4 regions of the Trinickia acidisoli genome follow, and region 2 is predicted to be linked to each of the others. Evidence: predicted binding sites of a transcription regulator. Region 2 holds the regulator's gene; each other region holds the start of a gene.
The links. Region 2 encodes FNR, which switches genes on or off when oxygen is low (the NO sensors DNR and NnrR bind a similar motif). Its sites were predicted from a motif close to TTGATNNNNATCAA; they were not measured.
Positions count from the first base shown of each region.

Region 1: a site for FNR is predicted at 3,798-3,811, ahead of J3485_RS18065 (DUF2249 domain-containing protein). Genes of this name have one in related genera too.
Region 3: a site for FNR is predicted at 1,511-1,524, ahead of hemN (oxygen-independent coproporphyrinogen III oxidase). Genes of this name have one in related genera too.
Region 4: a site for FNR is predicted at 4,270-4,283, ahead of clpB (ATP-dependent chaperone ClpB). Genes of this name have one in related genera too.

Region 1 covers NZ_JAFLRG010000001.1:3,939,959-3,945,275, forward strand. Annotated here, with positions in the region: gene ubiT (ubiquinone anaerobic biosynthesis accessory factor UbiT) at 56-523, opposite strand; gene ubiV (ubiquinone anaerobic biosynthesis protein UbiV) at 520-1,437, opposite strand; gene ubiU (ubiquinone anaerobic biosynthesis protein UbiU) at 1,477-2,496, opposite strand; gene J3485_RS18060 (NAD(P)H-dependent flavin oxidoreductase) at 2,526-3,725, opposite strand; gene J3485_RS18065 (DUF2249 domain-containing protein) at 3,955-4,188, shown strand; gene J3485_RS18070 (hypothetical protein) at 4,188-5,317, shown strand, end outside.
Region 2 covers NZ_JAFLRG010000001.1:2,031,118-2,036,434, reverse strand. Annotated here, with positions in the region: gene J3485_RS09355 (SurA N-terminal domain-containing protein) at 1-729, opposite strand, end outside; gene phaZ (polyhydroxyalkanoate depolymerase) at 1,008-2,408, shown strand; gene J3485_RS09345 (universal stress protein) at 2,484-2,957, shown strand; gene fnr (fumarate/nitrate reduction transcriptional regulator Fnr) at 3,325-4,101, shown strand; gene J3485_RS09335 (DUF3564 family protein) at 4,253-4,627, shown strand; gene J3485_RS09330 (ureidoglycolate lyase) at 4,682-5,317, opposite strand, start outside.
Region 3 covers NZ_JAFLRG010000001.1:3,946,185-3,951,501, forward strand. Annotated here, with positions in the region: gene hemN (oxygen-independent coproporphyrinogen III oxidase) at 1-1,433, opposite strand, end outside; gene J3485_RS18085 (Rrf2 family transcriptional regulator) at 1,629-2,099, shown strand; gene J3485_RS18090 (MBL fold metallo-hydrolase) at 2,144-3,004, opposite strand; gene J3485_RS18095 (ArsR/SmtB family transcription factor) at 3,100-3,435, shown strand; gene J3485_RS18100 (YeeE/YedE family protein) at 3,432-3,857, shown strand; gene J3485_RS18105 (YeeE/YedE family protein) at 3,859-4,293, shown strand; gene J3485_RS18110 (c-type cytochrome) at 4,432-5,223, opposite strand; gene J3485_RS18115 (b(o/a)3-type cytochrome-c oxidase subunit 1) at 5,220-5,317, opposite strand, start outside.
Region 4 covers NZ_JAFLRG010000001.1:2,205,558-2,210,874, reverse strand. Annotated here, with positions in the region: gene thrC (threonine synthase) at 1-457, shown strand, start outside; gene J3485_RS10135 (molybdopterin molybdotransferase MoeA) at 602-1,858, shown strand; gene moaD (molybdopterin converting factor subunit 1) at 1,898-2,155, shown strand; gene moaE (molybdopterin synthase catalytic subunit MoaE) at 2,191-2,682, shown strand; gene J3485_RS10120 (group III truncated hemoglobin) at 2,814-3,386, opposite strand; gene J3485_RS10115 (Rrf2 family transcriptional regulator) at 3,620-4,138, shown strand; gene clpB (ATP-dependent chaperone ClpB) at 4,301-5,317, shown strand, end outside.

The sequences.
Region 1 (5,317 bases), 1.9 Mb from region 2:
CTTTATCCGAACAAACGGCCCAGCCCGCACGCTTGCAAACAAGCCCACGAATCCCCTAATGCGGCGACCGATGCTTACGTCGAAACGCAGGCACAGGTCCAAAGCGATCAACGAAAAGCGTCGACAGATCGATCGCATCGAGCGAATTCTTCACGAGTAGCCCAAGTTCCGTATCGCCTTCCATCGTCAAACGTCGGCTGAAAAACAGCGTGTCCGGGTCTTGCGTGCGGCGCGCGAGCTGCACGAAGTCGTAGGCGCTCGCGCCGATCGTCAGCGCAACGTCCCCTTCATGCCGAGCGGCACGAAAAGCCCCATCGCGATAGATGAAATCGAACGCGATGCCGGCATCGCGCACGTCGATACGCAGCGTGCAGCCTTCTAGTTGCGTCAACGTATCGGCAGGCAGATGCGGCATGACGACGACGTTCAATCCACTCACAAACAAAATCGAGCCCGGATACGCGGGCAACTTGGAGAGCACGCCTCGAATCACCGATGGCACACGATAGTCAGCTTGACTCATTCGGTACTCCTTAACGTTCGCGCCATGTCCGCCCCCTGCTGCGCCAAGCCCGGCATACCGTACCAATAGCCGTCGCAGCGCGACTCCGGCATCAAGTGGCCCATACATTCCAGCGCTTGCGCACCCGTCGCTCGATCGTCGATCACCTCCCGAAAGCGTTCGACGATCTCGCTCATGCCTTGCGATTGCGGGCTCAGGCGCAGTACGTCGACGCCGAGATGCTTCAACGTGTCGATCGAATCGACGAGGTTATAGACGCGCGCCGATTGAATCGAAATGCCGTTGAGCACGAGAAACGGCTTCCCCTCGCGCGTGCGCAGCGTGAGTCCGTCCGGATGATCGAGGCATACGTATTGGCAGTGCTCACGCGGCAGATTTCGATTACGCGCCGTGAAGCAGCGCGCCGAAAACGCAAGCGGCAAACGGCCATAGGCAAAGACTTCGGTCTCCAAACCAGCGGGCCGCTCAGCTTGCATGCGCGCCAGCGCATCGGCACTCATTTCGAGCGGCATGACCCACCGCCTCGCGCCGAGCCCCGCCAAGACGTTCAACGTCGGCTCGTTGTAGACATTGAGCCAAGGGCCGGCAACGAATGCGCCGCCTTCCATGCAATGAACAGCCCCCATGTCGTTCGCCTCGACGAGATAGCGTCCGTTGCTCGCGACCGCCTTCATCGTCGTCACGTCCTTACCGGATTCGAGCAGGATCTGGGTCGACAGCACCACCTCCTTGCCGGCTTGCGCGAGCATGTCCGCGATTTCGATCCAGTCAGCCGGCCGCAACTCGTGTCGGCGTGCGCACACGGTCTCGCCGAGATAGACGACGTCGATGCTCGTCGCGCTCATCGCTTCGTAGAACTGCAGCGTCGCAATACGCGACCAGTAGTAATGAATCGGACCTAATGCAATTTTCACTGAGGGGCTCCGACGGGCGGCCGCAGCAGCCGCGCCATGTTATTTCCAAGGGCGATGGTAAGCGCCAAGCGTGTGCTGCTGGCCTTCGGCAACGTTGTCGAGTTCGCTCATCCAGCCCGGCCTGACGCTGTAACGCTGGGCATTCGCGCGGCATTGATCGATGGCCTCGCGCCAAACGCGCGTCACCTGCGCCACGTAGGCCGGGCTGCGTTGCCGCCCTTCGATCTTGATCGCGCGTATGCCCATCCCCATGAGGCGCGGCAGCAACTCGAGCGTGTTCAAGCTCGTCGGCTCCTCGATCGCGTAGTAGTGCTCGTCGCCCACCTCGAAACGGCCTTTGCACAAGGTCGGATAGCCGGCGTTCTCGTCGTCGGCGTAGCGGTCGATGAGTACGCCGTTCAAGCGCGATTCGAGGCCCTGTGGCGTCCTCTGCCAGCGCACGTGTTTGGCCGGAGAACACACGCCGTGCGTATTCGGCGATTCGCCCGTCACATACGACGACAACGCGCAGCGCCCTTCCACCATCACGCACAAGCTGCCGAAGCCGAACACCTCGAGTTCCACCGTCGTGTTCTCGGTCACGTGCTCGACTTGCGTCAACGACAGCACGCGCGGCAGCACGGCACGCGAGATGCCGAAGTGCGCTTGATAGAAGTTGATCGCTTCGTAATTCGTCGCGGAACCCTGCACCGAGAGATGCAAACGCAAGCCGGGATGGCGTTCGCGTGCGTAGCGCATGAGCCCCGGATCGGCCATGATGACCGCGTCGATGCCTGCCGCCGCCGCGCGATCGACGGCCGCGCGCCATATGGGCCACGCGCTCGCCTGCGGGTAGGTATTGAGCGCGAGAAAGACCTTGCGTCCGCACGCATGGGCATAGTCGATGCCGCTCGCGATTGCGGCTTCGTCGAAATTTAGGCCTGCGAAGTTTCTTGCATTCGTCGCATCGCGGAACCCGAGGTAGACGCAATCGGCGCCGTTATCGATCGCGGCTTTCAGCGCGGGCAAACTGCCGGCCGGACACACCAGCTCCATCTGTTGGGATCGCTCGTTCGTCATAGAGATACCGCTCACATCGCCGCCGGCAATTACGCCGCCTCATGAAATTGCGCCGAAGCCTCATCGGTCGTCGAAACCGATTCGATCATAGGCATCGCGCCCGTCAGCAGATAGTCGATCAGCTCGCGGGACGGACGGATGCGATTGCCGAACGGCAGCGGCTCGGAGCCTCGGAAGAAGAGCCCGCGTTTGACATCGCCGGCAAGCGCGTAGGCAAGCCGCTGGTCGATGCAGAACTGCCCATGTTTCGCGATGCCGTCGCGCAAGCCGCACTGCTGCAGACAATCGAATCCCACTGTGCATCGACGCGCTTTCGCCACGCGCTGCAGCTTCGCCTCCTTCTCCAAGTATTCGGCGAGCCACGGCGTGCGCACGGCACGCGCCGGCAAACCCGCCACGCTCATGAACGTGACGACGTCCTCGGGCGTCGCATCGACGAGCGCCTGTTTGAAGTTCGGATGCGCATCGCCCTCTTCGGTCACCGCGAACGGCGTGCCCAGTTGCACGGCCGTGGCGCCGAGCGAAACGAGTGCGCGCACCTGCTCGTGCGTATGAATGCCGCCCGCGACAATGAGTGGAATCTGTTCTCGTTCGAGGCCGAGGTCTTTGAATAACGCCAGCGTTCCCTCGATCACCTCGGGAAACGCGAAGCTCGGATTCGCAACGCCGTCGAGCGTCGGCGCGCCAAGGTGCCCGGCCGCATAGCGTGGGTTCTCGATGACGATCGCGTCGGGCAGCCGGTGCTTGCGCATCCATTTCTTGATGACGAGGCCGATGCCGCGCGCATCCGACAAGATCGGAATCAAGGCGACTTCGGGATGCTCGGCCGTCAGCTCGGGCAAGTCGAGCGGCAGCCCTGCTCCCACGACGACGGCATGCGCGCCGCTTTCGCACGCGCATCGCACATAGTCGGCATAGGCCGATACCGCCCGCATCACATTGACGGCCACCGCTCCCTTGCCGGCCGATAGCGCCAATGCAGCGCGCACCTCGCGCGCCAAAGCTTCGAGATTGACGGCATCGATCAGTGCGCGATCGCGCGAACGCGCTGTCTTGACCATCAAGTCAGGATGATGCCGACGCAAGTCGACACTCGATATCGTCCCCATCGCGCCGAGCGAGGCGACGGTTCCAGCCAAGCGATGCGCGGAGACGCCCACCCCCATTCCGCCCTGCACGATCGGCAATAACGTCTTGCCTTTGATCCGCAGCGATTCGAATACAACCATCGGCACTGACACGGGACATCCTCACGACGTTCGAAGTATCCGAGAGTGTGCGGCGACGGTCCCCCGCAGACCTTAACTTGGGTCAAGAACGGGTTTCGCTTGCAGCGTATCCTCGACGCGAACGAGGGTAATGGCGGCTCACGCCGCGCCCTTTGCTATCGTGGGCCAGAAGTCTTATTCCGTTATTCGCGCCGCGTCGTGTAGGGCGAGGTGCGACGAAGAACCGCGCATGAAACCGCTTGTTTGTGACACTACGCTCGCGCTATGCGGGCTCGAACCGCCCGAACCGATGGAGCGCGTGCTCGCCGCGTTGCCCACGCTTGTCGACGGCCGCTATCTGCGCATGGTCATCGATCGTGAGCCGTTGCCGCTCTATGCGCTGCTCACACGCGGCGGCTTCGACTACGAAGTGCGCGGTCCGCACACCGGGCGCTACGATATCGACATTTGGCGCCGGCGCTGATGCGGCGTCATCTCGCGCTCGACGCATCACCCACACTCGGCGCACCGTTGCGATTCTTCTTGAACGCGCCCGTGTTCGCGTCGCTTGCCGCGGCATTGCTGCTGTATGCGGGACCGTCCACATGGGCTACACGCTGGTCGCCGTATGCGCTCGCCGCGACCCATCTCATGACGCTCGGGGTATTCGCGAGCGTCATGATGGGTGCGCTGATGCAGATTCTGCCCGTCGTTGCCGGCGTTCACGTTGCCTCGGTTCGAAGAAGCGCCGCGGGCATTCATGCCCTGCTCACGTTCGGCACGCTCGCCCTCGCGCTTGCGTTCATTAGTTCGGAGACCGAACTATTTCCGATCGCCGCACTGGCCTGTGGCGCAGCCGCCCTGTGGTTCGTCGTCGCATGCGCGATCGGCCTTGCGCGTGCATCGTCGGCCGCCGTCCCCGGCGTCGTCGATATCCTGCACGCGGTTCGCCTCGCGCTGGCCGCGCTGATCGTTACCGTGGCACTCGGCGCGACACTGGCCGTCTCGCTTACGTGGCCCATGTCGGTACCGGTCGTCGCATTGACCGATCTTCATTGGACGTGGGGATTGGCAGGATGGATAGGACTCCTAACCGTTGGCATAGCCTATCAAGTCATTCCGATGTTTCAAGTTACCGAGCCCTACCCTCGCCTGCTCGCTCGTGCGTTCGCGCCGCTCGCGTTTCTGACGCTCGTGCTGGCGTCGTTATCGAACTTTGTCTTACAAGCGCTCGAACCCGCCGCCACGCCATGGTTCGTCGCCCAGCCGTTTGCGGGCTACGTCGTCTTTGCCGTCGTCACGCTCGTATTGCTCGGCCGTCGCAAGCGCATCGGCGCCGATACGACAACGCTCTATTGGCGAACGTCGATGGTCAGCATCGTCTGCGGTGCGCTGACGTGGGCGATCGCATCGGCAACGCATCGGCCGTCGCTCGACGTAACGATCGGCGTGCTGTTGCTCGTGGGGGTAGTCGCATCGGCGATCAACGGCATGCTCTACAAGATCGTTCCGTTCCTGCTCTGGTATCACTTGCAGGCATCGATCGACGAGCGTTCGCCGCTCGTGCCGAAAATGAAAACCGTCTTGCCCGACTCGCAGGCTCGCAGGCAATA
Region 2 (5,317 bases):
CGCGGCCGGCGACAGCACCAGGTAGTCGATCGTCGCCGTGGCGGGCGTCGCGAAGTCGGCGCTGTGCGCGGCGTAATACGCCGACAGTTGCGCGTCGGTCGGCTGCACCTTCGACGCGTAATCGCTCGCGTGCAGCACGAGCGCTTGCACCGTGCGCTGCGCCTCGGCGAGCTGGGAGATGCGATCGGCCAGTGCCTTCGGCGTGAACGCGCTTTCCTCGATGCTTTGCGGGATCTGGTCGACCGCCAGCCCGTAGCGCACACGCTCGTCGTATTGCTCGGGCGTCATGCCCTGCATCGCGAGCAGTTGCTTGTAGCGATCGACGTCGATCGAGCCGTCCGGCTTGCGTAGCGAGGAAATGACCGGATCGGCGAGCAGCGCGCGGCGCACCGCGGCGTCCGACGCCGTCAAATATTCGCGCTGCGCTTCGTCGGCCAACGCGTGCTGCTGGATCAGGTTGTCGAGCAGATCGCGGCGGCGCGCCGGCGTGTCGAGCGCCTTCGAATCGAACTGCGCCCCGAGGAACTGACGCGCCTGATCGAGCTGCTGGCGCATCGCGCTGTCGAATTCGGCCCGGGTGATCTTGTGTCCGTTGACGCTCGCGACGTTCGCGCTTTCGTCGAAGAACCCGCGAAAGCCTTGTATCCCGAGGACGCCCAGCCCCGGTACGATGACGAGGACGAGCATGAGCATCATCAGACGCTGATGGTTGCGAAAGAAATCGAGCATGCGTGACCGGTTACGTTGGACAAAAACGTCCAATAGTACAACAGGTCGCGACGCAACTCGGCAATTTGAACCGGTTACGCGTTGCGCAAGGGCGCAACTCCAACGCTTGCGCAAACCACGGGGTTGCCAGCCGATACCGGCCGTCCGCACAATAGTCGAGCGGCCTCGTTGCCGCCGCGTGCGACCCGCAGGGCGCGCGCCCATCCCGATCCGGCCCGCCTAGGCGTTGCCGGGGCGCCGCGAGCCGCTCGCGACGCGGCATCCGGCCGGAGGCGACCATGCTCTACCAATGGCTCGAAACGCAACGTGCGCTGCTGCGCTCGCTCGATGCGTGGACCGCGTTTGCCGCTGCGCCGTGGTGTGCCGTGCCCACGTGGGCGACTTCGAAGACCGATCCGCAGGCCGGCACGCACTATGCCGACAATGCCCGCCTCGCGAGCATCGCGCTGCCAGGATGCGATTGGCTCTACCGGCTGCTGCAGGCGACGCCGGAGCCTCCGCCGTTCGGCATCGCATCGGTGCGAATCGCGGGGCGGATCGTACCTGTGAACGAGACGATCGTCGACCGGACCGCCTTTTGCGCGCTGCGCCGATTCAAGCGCGAATGGGAAGCGCCGTCGGCGGAACCTGGCGAGAACGTAAGCGAAGAGACGCCCGCCGTTCTCGCCGAGCGCGAGCGCGAGGACGCGCGCGCTGCCTCGCTTCGGCGCACGGCCGGACTTTCGGAGCACGCCTGCGTGCTGCTCGTGACGCCCCTCGCCGGGCACCACGCCGTCATGCTGCGCGAAACCGTCGAGACACTGCTCGAGGATGCCGACGTCTACGTCACCGACTGGGCCAATGCGCGCGACGTCGCGCTCAGCGAGGGCCACTTCGGTTTGAATGACTACGTGCTCGTCGTCGAACGCTTTCTGCGTCTGCTCGCCGAGCGCGGCGTGCACGTGCTCGCCGTCTGCCAAGCGGCCCCGCCGGCGCTCGCGGCCGCGGCATTGGCCGCCGCCTCGGACGGCAATACCGCGCCGCTGAGCGTCACGTTGATGGGCGGACCGATCGATACGCGCTTGCATCCGACGACGGTCGATCGTTTGGCCGCCACGCACGACATCGATTGGTTCCGCCAAACGGTCATCGACACCGTCCCGTCGTGCTACACGGGCGCGGGCCGACGCATCTACCCCGGTTACGTTCAGCATGCGGCGATCGTCGCCGCCCATCCGCATCGTCAAATGGCGCTCGAATCGCGCTATTGGACGAGCCGCCTATCGGGCGACGCCCGCGCCATCGCCGCGAGCCTGCGCTCGCTCAATGAATACTCGGCCGTGCTCGACATGGATGAAGACTACTTCCTCGACACGCTGCGCGTCGTTTTTCAGGAGCAGCGACTCGCGCGGGGCACCTGGTCGGTCGGCGCGCGCCGCGTGACGCCCGACGCGTTGATGGCAACGGCGCTTTGCACGGTCGAGGGCGATCACGACGACATCACCGGCGCCGGGCAAACGCACGCGGCGCACGAGATTTGCCACGCCATCCCCAACGCGATGCGCATGCGCATGACCGTCGACGGCTGCGATCACTACGACCTGTTCACGGGGCCGCGCTGGCATGAAGCGATCCATCCGGCGCTGCGGCGGTTTCGGCTCGCGACGCAGGATCGGCGCACAGGTTCGCGGATCGCTTGACTTGGATCAGCGCGACGCCGCGCGTTGCCGCCGATCATAACGACGTTGTTCCTTATCAAACGGCGAGGCCCCGATATGTATAAACGCATCCTTGCGCCGATCGACGGCAGTGAAACGTCCACGCGTGCATTCGAGTCGGCTTTGCGCATCGCGCGCGAATTCGGCGCGCAGCTGGTACCGCTCTACGTCGTCGACGTCTCAATCGCCGGGGCCGACGCGCCCGGCTACGACCCGACCATCGTTCGCGACGCGCTGCTCGAAGAAGGCTCGCGCGTCAATGCCGAAGCGCGCGCGAAGATGGCACGCGAGCACGTGGCCGGTACGCCGCGTATCGTCGAAACGAGTCCGCTAGGCGACGACATCTCGCATAGCATTTTGCGCGTCGCCAATGAGTGGTCCGCCGATCTCGTCGTCATGGGTACGCACGGGCGACGTGGATTTCGTCGATTGATCCTCGGCAGCGTTGCCGAGCGCTTCTTGCGCATCTCGTTGTGCCCGGTGCTGCTGATACCGGCCGGCGACACGACGCGTGAAGCGACGCCGAGCTAGGCGAATCCAGCCGAAAACCTGAGCTGCGGCAGCGCCGATTCGGCCGTCGAATCGGCGCCCTCTTTCGTCAGTTCTATCGTTCCGTGCTTTATTCCATCACTTGATTGCGCGCGCAACCAATGTGCATTCGCGTGCGCACGGCGGGATGAAATCGATTACATCCCAACGGCTCATGCACTTGCCCGTGCAGCGTGCACGCAACTTCGCCACGCGTTGATGTAGGACAATCCTTACAAAGCTTCGTCAACACTTACCGCAGTTTCATACGCCGCCGATTTCCTTGTAGCGCCCGACCTCCGATACTGCCAATCATGTAATCGACGTATCGCACCGCTAAGGCGGTATGCAGTCCCTTTGAGGAGGTCGTATGTTCAACGAAGCAACGTTCGTCGACGACATTGCGACGGCACCGGCGGTCCCCGCCCCGGCATGCGCGAACGGCAAGGCCGCCCCGGTCCGCTCTGCCCGGCACTGCACCATTTGCTCGATGCGCTCGGCCTGCATGCCCCAAACGTTGAGCGATCAAGAACTCTCGCGCTTCGATGCGATCGTCAGCGCAACACGCCTCATCAAGCGCGGCGACGCACTCTATCGCACGAGCGATCCGTTCCAGAGCATCTATGCGATTCGTTCGGGTTCGTTCAAAACCGTCGTCATGCATCGCGACGGCCGCGAGCAGGTCACGGGTTTTCATCTGGCCGGCGAAGTGCTCGGCCTCGACGGCGTCTGCACCGAGCGCCATAGCAGCGATGCGATCGCCATCGAAGACAGCAGCGTCTGCATCATCCCCTACGCGTTGCTCGAATCGATGTGCGCAGAGTCCAAGCGCCTGCAGCAGCAAGTGCTGCGCATGATGAGCGGCGAAATCGTGCGCGAATCGTCGTTGATGCTGCTGCTCGGCACGATGAGTGCGGAGCAGCGCGTTGCCGCCTTCTTGCTGAACTTGTCGAGCCGCTTGAAGGCGCGCGGCTACTCGGCCGCCGAATTCAACCTGCGCATGACCCGCGAAGAGATGGGCAACTATCTCGGCATGAAGCTCGAAACGGTGAGCCGGATGTTTTCGAAGTTTCAGCGCGACGGGCTCGTGCAAACGCACGGCAAGCAAATTCGCATCGTCAACCTGGATGCGCTGGGGCGTGTGTAATGACGGCCTGCACGGCCGTGCCTTTCTCTTGACCCAAAGCAAGGCGATCGCCCCGCATTCGCGCGATGATCGATCGTGACGGATGCGGCCTCGTTCAATTCGCCGCGTTCTTTCGACCGACCGACACGCAGCGCGAGACGAGGGCACGACGATGCGCATCGCCATCCATCTCAGTACGTTCGAGAAAACCCATCCGTGCGCCTATGCCATCGTCTGGATCGACCGCGGCGCGCAGCGATGGTCGCGGGAAAGCCATTTCGGCCTCGCTTTGCCTGCATCGGGCATCGTGCACGCACGGCCCGGCGTGACGCTATTGTGCGACGCGCACGAGCGCGCGCCGCTCTGCGCGCTCGACGAACTCGAGTGGCAGAGTGAAAGCGGGCCGTTCGAGGGAGCGGCCGGCAGTGCTCAATGGTGCGGCGATACCGCGCGCGGCCATTGGTACGTGCAATGCGTCGACGACGAGGCCACGCCGCTGGAACACAGCCGATTGCACAGCCTACTCGCCGACGACGCAGGCATTTGATGCCAAATCGGGCCGTCAGGACAACCCGACAGCCGTAGGAGCGCGCGCTGACGCTTACTCCACCGCCACCGTCTTCTGGCGCTGCTCGCCGAGCCCGGCGATGCCGAGCCGCATCGTCTGCCCCGCTTTCAGATAGACCGGGATAGGCTTGATGCCGAGCCCCACGCCGGGCGGCGTACCCGTCGATATGACGTCACCGGGCTGCAAGCTCATGCAACGGCTCAAGTAAGCGACGAGTTCGGCAACGCCGAAGACCATCGTCCGTGTGTTGCCGTTCTGATAGCGATGGCCGTCCACTTCGAGCCACAGGTCGAGCCGCTGCGGATCGGGCACTTCGTCGCGCGTCACGAGCCAGGGGCCGATCGGGCCGAACGTATCGAAGCCCTTGCCTTTGTCCCACTGGCCACCGCGCTCGATTTGCCACTCGCGCTCCGACACGTCGTTGACGACGCAATAGCCGGCCACGTAATCGAGCGCATCAGCCGCGTCGACGTACTTGCAAGGCTTGCCGATGACGACGCCCAGTTCGACTTCCCAGTCCGTCTTGGTCGAGCCGCGCGGGATTTCGACATCGTCGTTCGGGCCGACGATCGCGCTCGTCCATTTGTTGAAAACGACCGGCTCGGTCGGCACCGGCAGATTCGACTCGGCCGCGTGATCGGCATAATTCAGACCGATGCAGACCATCTT
Region 3 (5,317 bases), 1.9 Mb from region 2:
GCCGTGCTCGGTCGCGCAAGGTATTTGTCGAACGTCATCGCGACGGCACGCACGAACAGGCGCCCCTTCGGCAAGATGCGAATCGCGGCGTCACCCACTTCGATGAGTTCCGCTTCAACGAGCGGCCGCAACGCGGTCAGCTCGGATTCGAAATAGCGCGCGAATTCGATCTCGTGCCGCGCTTCGATCGCGCGATAGTCGAGCGGCACGCTGCACATCAACGTCATGACGACTTCGCGGCGCAGCATATCGTCGGCGCTGAGCGTCAGGCCCCGCTCGACGGGCAACCGCCCTTCGTCCAAGCATTCGTAATACGTCTTGATCGAACGCGTCGACTGGCAATAGCTGCGACCGATCTTGCCGATCGCCGAAACGCCGAAGCCGATGAGATCGCATTCGGCCCTCGTCGTATAGCCTTGGAAATTGCGGTGCAAGCTGTTGTCACGCAGCGCTCGGCTCAGTTCGTCATCGGGCTTCGCAAAATGATCGAGGCCGATATAAACGTACCCCGCATCGAGCAGCCGGCGCGTCGCGCGCATGAAGATTCGCAGCCGTTCCTCCGCGAGCGGCAATTCGCGCGCGTCGATCAATCGTTGCGCCTTGAATCGGCTCGGCAAATGCGCGTAGTTGTACAACGCGATGCGATCGGGCGCGAGGCGCACGACCTCGTCTAGCGTGCGGTCGAAGCTCGCGACCGATTGCCGCGGCAGGCCGTAGATGAGATCGACATTGACCGACTCGAAACCGGCGTCGCGACTCGCGCCCAGCGCGCGCTCCACCATGTCGAGCGGCTGAATGCGATTGACGGCCTGCTGCACCGCGGGATCGAAATCCTGCACGCCGAAGCTCGTGCGATTGAACCCCAGCGCGCCGAGCTGCGACAGCGTGTCGGGCGTTACCGTGCGCGGGTCGATCTCCACGCCGAGTTCGGCGTCCGCGGCGAAGTCGAAATGTCGGTGCAGGGCTTCGTTCAGACGACCCAGCTCGGCGATGCTGAAGAACGTGGGCGTGCCGCCGCCCAAATGCAGTTGCTGCACATGTGACGTGCGTCGATCGGCGCCGAGTTCAGGCGCGACCAGCGCCATCTCGCGAAGTAGGTAGTCGAGGTATTGGGCCGCGCGGCTGTGATCGCGCGTGATGATCTTGTTGCAGGCGCAGAAGTAGCAAAGCTGCTCGCAAAACGGCAGGTGCACGTATATCGACAGCGGCGATTGCGTTGCGCCGCTCGCGCGTTCGGCGAGGTGGCCGCGATAGGCCGCTTCGTCGAACTCGGGCACGAAGCGGTCGGCGCTCGGGTAGGACGTATAGCGCGGGCCCGCGTTGTCGAAGCGACGAATCAGCGCTTCCGATAGGTCGATGTCGGCGAAGCGGCCGACATCGGACGACTCGACCTGCGGCGGGGTCTCGCGGCGTGGCGCCAAATGAGCAGACATGTGCTTTCTCGTGGACGTGCATGACCGCACGGCGATGCGGCTCTACGGTCATTATCGAACCGGTCGGCGCCGAAAACTTGATGCATGTCATCCATGTTTCGATCGCGCGTTCGCTACGGGGGCGGCGTTGCATCCATCGTCGCAAGCAGTGGCTCGCCTAAAAGATATATAATTCATCGACTTTATAGGTGCGCTATGCGACTCACTGACTTCACCGATTACAGCCTGCGCGTATTGATGTATGCGGCCGTACGCTCGGACGAACTCGTTACGATCGCCGAAATCTCGGCGTCGCTCGGCATCGCACGAGGTCATCTCGTCAAGATCGTGCATGCGCTCGGGCGTGCCGGTTATCTGAGCACGACGCGCGGCAGGACAGGGGGCTTGAAGCTCGGCCGTCCGGCTTCGCGCATCACCGTCGGGGATGTCGTGCGCACGATGGAGCCGGACTTTCGCATGGTCGAGTGCTTCGACACGGAAGGCAATGCCTGCGTGATCACCGCGGCATGCGGCCTGCGCGGTGTGCTCGGCAGCGCGTTGCGCGCCTACTTCGAGGTGCTCGATAAATTCACGTTGGCCGACATCGCGGCCGAGCAGGGCAAGCTTTTGCGGCTGATCGGATTGACCGCGACCGAGCGGCCGCTCGTGCGCCTCGCGCGCAAGTGAGCGATTGACGGCAGGGCAGCGCGCTCCGCGCTCCCTACGCTCGATCAAAGCGCGTTGAGTGGAATCTTCAGGTAACGGACGCCGTTCGATTCGGCCGGCGGCATATCGCCGGCCCGGATGTTCACCTGGACGGCAGGCAAAATCAGCACCGGCATCGAGAGCGTGCGATCGCGTGCGACCCGCATCTCGACGAACTCGTCTTCGGACACGCCCTCGTGCAGATGCACGTTCGCGCGGCGCTCGTCGTCGACGGTCGTCTCGCAGCTCGCCACGCGCGACGCCGGCGGGTAGTCGTGGCACATGAACAAGCGCGTTCGCGGCGGCAGCGACAACAGCTTGCGCACCGACCGGTACAGCGTATGCGCATCGCCGCCGGGGAAGTCGCAACGCGCCGAGCCCACGTCGGGCATGAACAGCGTATCGCCGACGAAAACCGCATCGCCGATCTGGTAGGCGATATCGGCCGGCGTATGGCCGGGCACGTGCAGCGCGCGCGCGGCCAGCGCACCGATCTCGAACGTTTCGTCGTCCTTGAACAAGTGGTCGAATTGGGTGCCGTCTTCCGACACGTCGGCGCCCAGATTGAACACCCCTTTGAACTTGTGCTGAACGGCGCGGATTTGCTCGCCGATGCCGATCTTGCCGCCGAGCTGCTGCTTCAAATACTGCGCCGCCGACAGATGATCGGCGTGCGCATGCGTTTCGAGCAGCCATTGCACCTGCAAGCGGTGCTCGCGCACGAAGGCGACGACGCGCTCGCTCGACGCCGTCGACGTGCGGCCCGACTTCGGATCGTAATCGAGCACCGAATCGATGACGGCAGCCGGCGTGCCGTCTCCGGCATGCACGACGTAGGTGAACGTGGACGTGGCGGTATCGAAAAACGGCTCTACGTTGGGATGCATCGTCAAGCCTCGTTTTGATGGGTTATGTTGTCAAAACAATATATCGATCAATATAATGTACGTCAACATACTGACAGCCATTGAGATCGAACCCGATGCAAAACCAGCTTAGTGCACAAAGGTTGGAAGACCTACGTGAATCGGCGGCACAGTGTTGCGCATTGCTCAAAGCGATGGCCCACGAAGATCGGCTGCTGCTGCTGTGCCAACTCACGGAAGGCGAGCACAACGTCGGCCAGCTCGAGGAACGCGTCGGGCTTCGCCAGCCAAGCCTGTCGCAGCATTTGGGCGTGCTGCGCGAGGAGGGGCTCGTGGCCGCGCGGCGAGAGGGGAAATACATCTACTACCGCCTCGCCGGCCACGAAGTCGTGCGCGTCATGCAAACGCTCTCGGAACTCTTTTGCGGTAAGACGAAAGGGACTACGCCATGAGCATCGATATGGTGCACTTCACGCCCGTGTCCGCCGTGGCAGGCGGGGTGGCAATCGGCGTCGCCGCGGCGCTCTATATGCTGCTCAACGGCCGCATTGCCGGCATCAGCGGCATGCTGGGGAGCTTGATCGATACTCGAGCGGCGAACCGTGCGGCGCCGTTCGCGTTTCTTGCAGGCTTGGTCGCCGCGCCATGGTTGTGGCGCGTTTTCGCGTCGTTGCCGGGCGTGACCATTTCCGCATCCGATTCGACGCTGATCGTCGCCGGGTTGCTCGTGGGCTTCGGCACCCGCTATGGCTCCGGCTGCACGAGCGGCCACGGCGTATGCGGCATCTCGCGCGGCTCGGCCCGCTCGCTAGCCGCGACGGCTACGTTCATATCATTCGGAGTCCTAACCGTCTTTCTGTTTCATCACGTCTAGCATGTTCGCGCTCACCGCTCTTGCCGCACTTGCCGCCGGCCTCCTGTTCGGATTCGGCCTCATCGTGTCCCACATGGCCAACCCCGAGAAAGTGCTCGGCTTTCTCGATCTCGCCGGCCGCTGGGACCCGTCTCTCGCGTTCGTCATGGCCGGCGCCGTGGCGGTCACCGCCGTGGGATTCGCGATCGCGCGGCGCCGAAGCTCGAGCCTGCTCGGCGCGCCGATGTCATGGCCGAAGGCCATGCGCGTCGATCGACCGCTCATCGTCGGCAGCGCGCTGTTCGGCATCGGCTGGGGGCTCGCCGGCTTCTGTCCCGGTCCGGCCGTCGTGAGCGCCTCGAGCGGCCAGCCTAAAGCATGGCTGTTCATCGTCGCGATGCTGGCCGGCATTGTCCTTCATTCGCTCTTTGCCCGGCGACTCGCCGCGCGCCCCTAAACGGGAGACAATGCCGCGGTCCATGCAAACGCGGGCAGTTCTCCAAGCTGACGATTTGGTCAGCAGTCCTAAATATCATCGACCCGTTCGCGGCGAAGGGGGCCGCGTTTGCGGATCGGCAGCCGCGCTATACGTTTATCAAGGCTGGCTCGCATAGTAGCGGGCAGCCGCTTCGATCTCAGCCGGCGTCATTTGCCGCGCCACGTTGCGCATCTGCTCGCTGATGTCGTTGTGGCGATCGCCCGCCGCGAATGCCTGCAACTGCGCGCGGATATACGCGACGGGCTCGCCTTCGAGCCAAGGCGCGCCGGTCTTGTGATCCGCCGCGCCATGACACGACGCGCACGGCGCGATGTTGCGCATCGGCGAGCCCGTCGCCACGATCGGCGGCACCGTCTGGCTCGACGGGTGATAGCCGGGCAGCTTCGGCAGATAGGCGTAGTAGGCGGCGAGGTCGCGCATGTCTTGATCGGACAGCGTCGCGACCATCGGGCTCATCACGGCATTCGTGCGGGCGCCGCTTTGAAAATCCTTGAGCTGCTTGTAGATCACCGTTTCGTATTGCCCGGCCAGATTCGGCGAGTTCGCTTGGCTGATCCCCTGCGGCCCGTGACACATCGAGCAGCGCAGCGCGAGCGTGGCGCCGCGGCCGATCGCGAGCGCATCGGCATGGGCGAACATCGCCGGCGTGACGACGACCTCGCTCGTTTTTTCGCGCGACGTGACGGGCGTTGAAACGAACCATTGCTGCGGTACGCCGGCCGCGCTGCAGATTGCGTTCCAGATCCCCGTGAACTGCGAATCGGTATGGACCGACGGTAGCCAAATGAAGCCGATCAAAATCGACACGATGGCGATACCGGCCGTCAACCCGACGCTGACGGTAAACCAGCGGTTACGCAGCGAGAACAGGCGTTCTTCGATGCTCATCGCGGGCCTCCCATGTAGATGGCCGGCACCGACGTCTGTTTGAGCACGAGAAGCTGGGCGATCGGGTAGCCATAGTTGACGACGGTCAGCGCGA
Region 4 (5,317 bases), 170 kb from region 2:
GAACTTCGAGCGCTTCGTGTTCGATCTGCTCGGCCGCGATCCGGCGCGCGTGTTGCAACTGTTCCGCGACGTTGAGGAAAAGGGCGGGTTCGATCTGAACGCGAGCGGCGATTTTGCTCGCGTGCGCGAGTTCGGCTTCGTTTCGGGCAGCAGCACGCACGACGATCGTGTCGCGACCATCCGCGACGTCGAGTCGCGCTATGGCCAAGTCATCGACACCCATACGGCCGACGGGCTCAAGGTCGCGCGCGAGCACTTGGATGCCGGCGTGCCGATGGTCGTGCTGGAGACGGCGCAGCCGATCAAGTTCGGCGAGACGATACGCGAGGCGCTGGGGCGCGATCCGCAACGGCCCGCGGCGTTCGCCGGCCTGGAATCGCTGCCGCAACGCTTCGAGGTGCTACCCGCCGATGCCACGGGCGTGAAGGCGTTCATCGCGGCGCATACGGGCGATTGAGCGTCCGACGAGCGGCTCGGGGTGGCGCGAAGTGGTGTGCGTCACCCGTTGCAGCTTGCGCATGCGCGAGTTGCCGTTCGGCATATGCCCTATTGGCGGGAGCGTCGCTACAATGAGGGTTTTCGCCGCGAGAATCGCTTGCCGATGTCCACGCCGACCCATGCCGCCCCGCGCGGCCCGCTCTTGTCGACGGCCGAAGCGCTTGCCACGCTGCTTGCCGCCGCAAATCCCATCGCCGAAACCGAAACGGTCGCGACGCTCGATGCGCTAGGGCGCGTTCTGGCCGCCGACGTCGTATCCGAACTCGATGTGCCGCCCGTGCATACGAGCGCGATGGACGGCTATGCCGTGCGCGTAGCCGATCTTTTCCACGGCGAGCGCCGCCTGCCGGTTTCGCAGCGGGTACCCGCGGGCCAATCGCCGCAACCGTTGGCCGTGGGCACGGCCGCGCGCATTTTTACGGGCGCGCCGGTGCCGCCCGGCGCGGATGCTGTCGTGATGCAAGAGCAAACCGAAGCGGACGGCGATGCCGTGACGATCCTGCACACGCCCAAAGCGGGCGAATGGATCACGGCGCAAGGCGCCGACATTCGCCGCGGCGCAATCATTTTGCCGGCCGGCACGCGCCTGACGCCGCAAGCGCTCGGACTCGCAGCATCAATCGGCTCGGCGACGCTCGAGGTCACGCGCCGCTTGAAAGTCGCCGTATTCTTCACGGGCGACGAGTTGACGATGCCGGGCGAGCCGCTCGCGCCGGGCGGCATCTATAACTCGAACCGCTTTACGCTACGCGGCCTATTGACGCGCCTTAATTGCGAGGTGACCGACCTCGGCATCGTGCCCGACCGCTTCGATGCGACGCGCGACGCGCTGGCCGCCGCCGCGCGCGAGCACGATTTGATCTTGACCTCGGGGGGCGTGTCGGTCGGCGAAGAGGATCACGTGAAGCCGGCCGTCGAATCGCTGGGGCGCCTCGCTCTCTGGCAGATCGCGATGAAGCCTGGCAAGCCGCTTGCATTCGGTGCGGTGCGTCGCGCTGCCGCGGGCGAACAGGCCGGCGAAACGCATTTCATCGGCTTGCCGGGCAACCCCGTTTCCAGCTTCGTCACATTCTTGCTGTTCGTTCGCCCATTCCTGCTGCGTCTCGCAGGGGTTCGCGAGGTCGCACCGCGTGCCGTTTCGCTGCGTGCCGACTTCACGCAATCCAAGGGCGACCGCCGCAACGAGTTCGTGCGTGCTCGCGTGAATGCCGCGGGCGGGCTCGATCTGTTCCCGAACCAGAGCTCCGCGGTGTTGACGTCGACGGTATGGGGAGACGGGTTGATCGATAACCCGCCGCATCATACGATCAGCGCTGGCGAGACGGTGCGTTTCCTTCCTTTTTCCGAATTGCTCGGTTGACGGCGCAGTCGATCGCGCGGCATCTTGGTGCGGCATCCCATGAAAATTGAGTTGAGGTATTTTGCAGGCGTGCGCGAGGCGTTGGGTCTTGCCGAGGAAACGGTCGACGTGCCCGATGGCGTCGCGACCGTCGGTGATGTCCGCATATGGCTGCGCACGCGCGGCGGCGCGTGGGCGGACACGCTAGCCGAAGGGCGCGCACTGCGCATGGCCTGCAACCACACGATGACGGACGCCGGAGCGCGCTTGACGGACGGCTGCGAAGTCGCGTTTTTCCCACCGGTCACGGGCGGCTGAATGCGTATCGGCGATACAAGCTGGGGCCAGATGACATGACTGTTCGCGTTCAAATCGAAGACTTCGATCTATCGACCGAAATCGCCGCGCTGCGTGCCGAAAACCCGCGGGTCGGGGCCGTCGTGGCCTTCGTCGGAACCGTGCGCGATTTGAGCGACGGCGAAGACGTCGCCGCAATGGAACTCGAGCATTACCCCGGCATGACCGAAAAAGCACTCGAAGCGATCGTGCAAGAGGCGAGACGGCGCTGGCCGGGGTCGGAAGTGTTGATCGTGCACCGGGTCGGCAAGCTCTACCCGCGCGACCAGATCGTTCTGGCGGCGGCGACGTCGGCGCATCGGCACGACGCGTTCGACGCCTGCGCGTTCGTCATGGACTACTTGAAGACGCAAGCACCGTTCTGGAAAAAAGAGACGACGCCTAGCGGCGAACGCTGGGTCGACGCGCGCGTCTCCGACGACGCCGCGCTCGAACGCTGGGGAATCGCGGCGGCGAACGCCACGCCCGGCGACGAAGCGCCTGATTGATGCAGCGTCACGCCAGCGAGGCTGGCGCGGGAGGTGGCGGCACTGCGATACAGCGCGAGATAGCGCGGTGCGGTCCGCCGCCGGGGCCAGCCGTTGCCGTGCGGGCGGAACTGCCGGCAAGCTTAGTCGCTTCAGTCGACGTCGGGCTCGGGCTCGGCCGAGCGGCCGATGATTTTGGTCGGGAACGGCTCGCGGGGGCGCGCTGTGCTGGCATGCGTCACATCGTCGCGGGGGCCGCGCTTCGGCGCGATGCGCGCGAGTAGGGCTTGCTGCTCGGGCGGGACGGTGTAATCCCAGCCGAATCGGCTCAGTTGCAGGCTTTGCGCGATGCGCAGCGCGGGTTCGATGAAGCGTACGGCCGCGGCCGGCTCGTAACGATCGCAGACAGTATCGAGAAACAGATGAAGCCAGCGGCTGAAATGACGGGGCTCGATGCCCTCGAGCGGCTGATGCGCTTGCTGAACGTTGCCGCGGTATCGCTTGTCGCCGAGCACGAGACTGCCCCAGAACGTGCACATCTTCGGTAAATGGCTGTCCCATCGGCCTTCGAGCACCGCGTCGAAAACGGGGCCGAGCAGCGAGTCGGCCCGGACGCGATCGTAAAACGCATAAACGAGTTCGCGGATGTTCGCTTCCGTAGGCGCGTGATAGCGCACGGGAGTCGCGTCGGCGCCGGTATTGCCTGGATGAGTAGAGGTAGACATCGAATTGCGGTATCGCGCACACGATTTGGGGCCGGATTTGGCGCAAACCGCACGCAAAGCAAGCTAAATTATCGGAAACCAAGTATCGGCACGAGACTCATGATAGCTGCGCGCCCGATGCATGTTATGGTCAAGTTGCCGCTTAAACAACCCTTTGCACCGTGCGGTTTTGCCGTAGGACGACGTCCGTCGTGCCGAATCGCTCCGTGCCCCAATCGAGCCGTTGCCCGCCGATGAGACTTACCGACTACACCGATTACGCCTTGCGCGTGCTGCTGTTCTTGGCCGTTCGCGACGAGGGGCTCACGACGATCCAAGATATCTCCGAGGCCTACGACATTTCCAAGAATCATCTGATGAAGGTCGTGCAGCGGCTTGGCGAGCTTGGCTGGATCGAGACCGTCCGGGGCCGAAACGGCGGGCTGCGGCTCAACGCCCGCTCGCTTGGCCTGACCATCGGCGAGGTGGTGCGCGGCACCGAAAGCGACTTCGCGATCGTCGGCTGCTTCCCGCGCGAGGGTGCGGAGCCGCGCAGTTGCGTCATCGAGCCGCAGTGTCGCCTCAAGCACGTATTCGAAGCGGCTCGCGGCGCCTTCCTTGCGGAACTCGACCGGCATACGCTCGGCGAGCTTGCAGGCCCGGGTGCGGCGCTTGCCGAGCTGCTTGGCCTTCCGGTCGCCGCTGGAGAGCGAACGCGGCCGGTGGTGCCGATCACCGACGTAGGCCGCCGCGAGGGCCGTAGCGAGCCATAAAGAGGGGCGACGCCGGAAGCGGTCGGGGGCTCCACGGGCATCGCCTCCAGAGCGGCATCACTCGTCTATCGACCCCGCTCGCCTACCGGCACTGCAAAAAATCGCTTGAAACGAGCCGAGAGCGCCTCATTTTGGTGATAGTCAAAAATTGGAGGTCTCTTCATGAGAATCGACAAGCTCACCACCAAGTTCCAAGAAGCGCTCGCCGATGCCCAGAGCCTCGCGATCGGTCGCGGTCAGCAATACATCGAACCCGTGCACGTGTTGGCGGCGCTCGTTGCCCAACAGGACGGCTCGGCCCGCTCGCTGATGTCGCGTGCCGGCGTGCACGTGCAGGCGTTGCAAACGGCGCTGAGCGAGGCTGTCTCGCGCTTGCCGCAAGTGCAGGGTACCGACGGCAACGTACAGATCAGCCGCGAGTTGAGCGGCTTGCTCAATCAAGCCGATAAAGAAGCCCAGCAGTTGAACGACACGTTCATCGCGAGCGAAATGTTCCTGCTCGCCGTTGCCGATGACAAGGGCGAAGCGGGGCGGCTCGCGCGCCAGTACGGCCTCGCGCGCAAGTCGCTCGAAGCGGCGATCGCTGCCGTGCGAGGCGGCGCGCAGGTCCATAGTGCCGACGCCGAGAGCCAGCGCGAAGCGCTCAAGAAGTACACGATCGATCTGACCGAACGCGCGCGTTCCGGCAAGCTCGACCCCGTCATCGGCCGCGACGATGAGATTCGCCGTTCGATCCAGATCTTGCAGCGCCGCACGAAGAACAATCCCGTGCTCATCGGCGAGCCGGGTGTCGGCAAGACGGCGATCGTCGAAGGGCTTGCGCAGCGTATCGTCAACGGCGAGGTGCCCGAGTCGCTCAAGAGCAAGCGCGTTTTGTCGCTCGACATGGCGGGGCTGCTCGCGGGCGCGAAGTATCGCGGCGAGTTCGAAGAGCGGCTCAAGGCCGTCTTGCATGACATCGCGCGCGACGAAGGCCAGACGATCGTTTTCATCGACGAAATCCATACGATGGTCGGTGCGGGCAAGGCGGAGGGTGCAATAGATGCCGGCAACATGCTCAAGCCGGCGCTCGCACGCGGCGAGTTGCATTGCATCGGGGCGACGACCCTCGACGAATATCGCAAATACATCGAAAAAGACGCAGCGCTCGAGCGCCGCTTCCAAAAGGTGCTCGTCGAT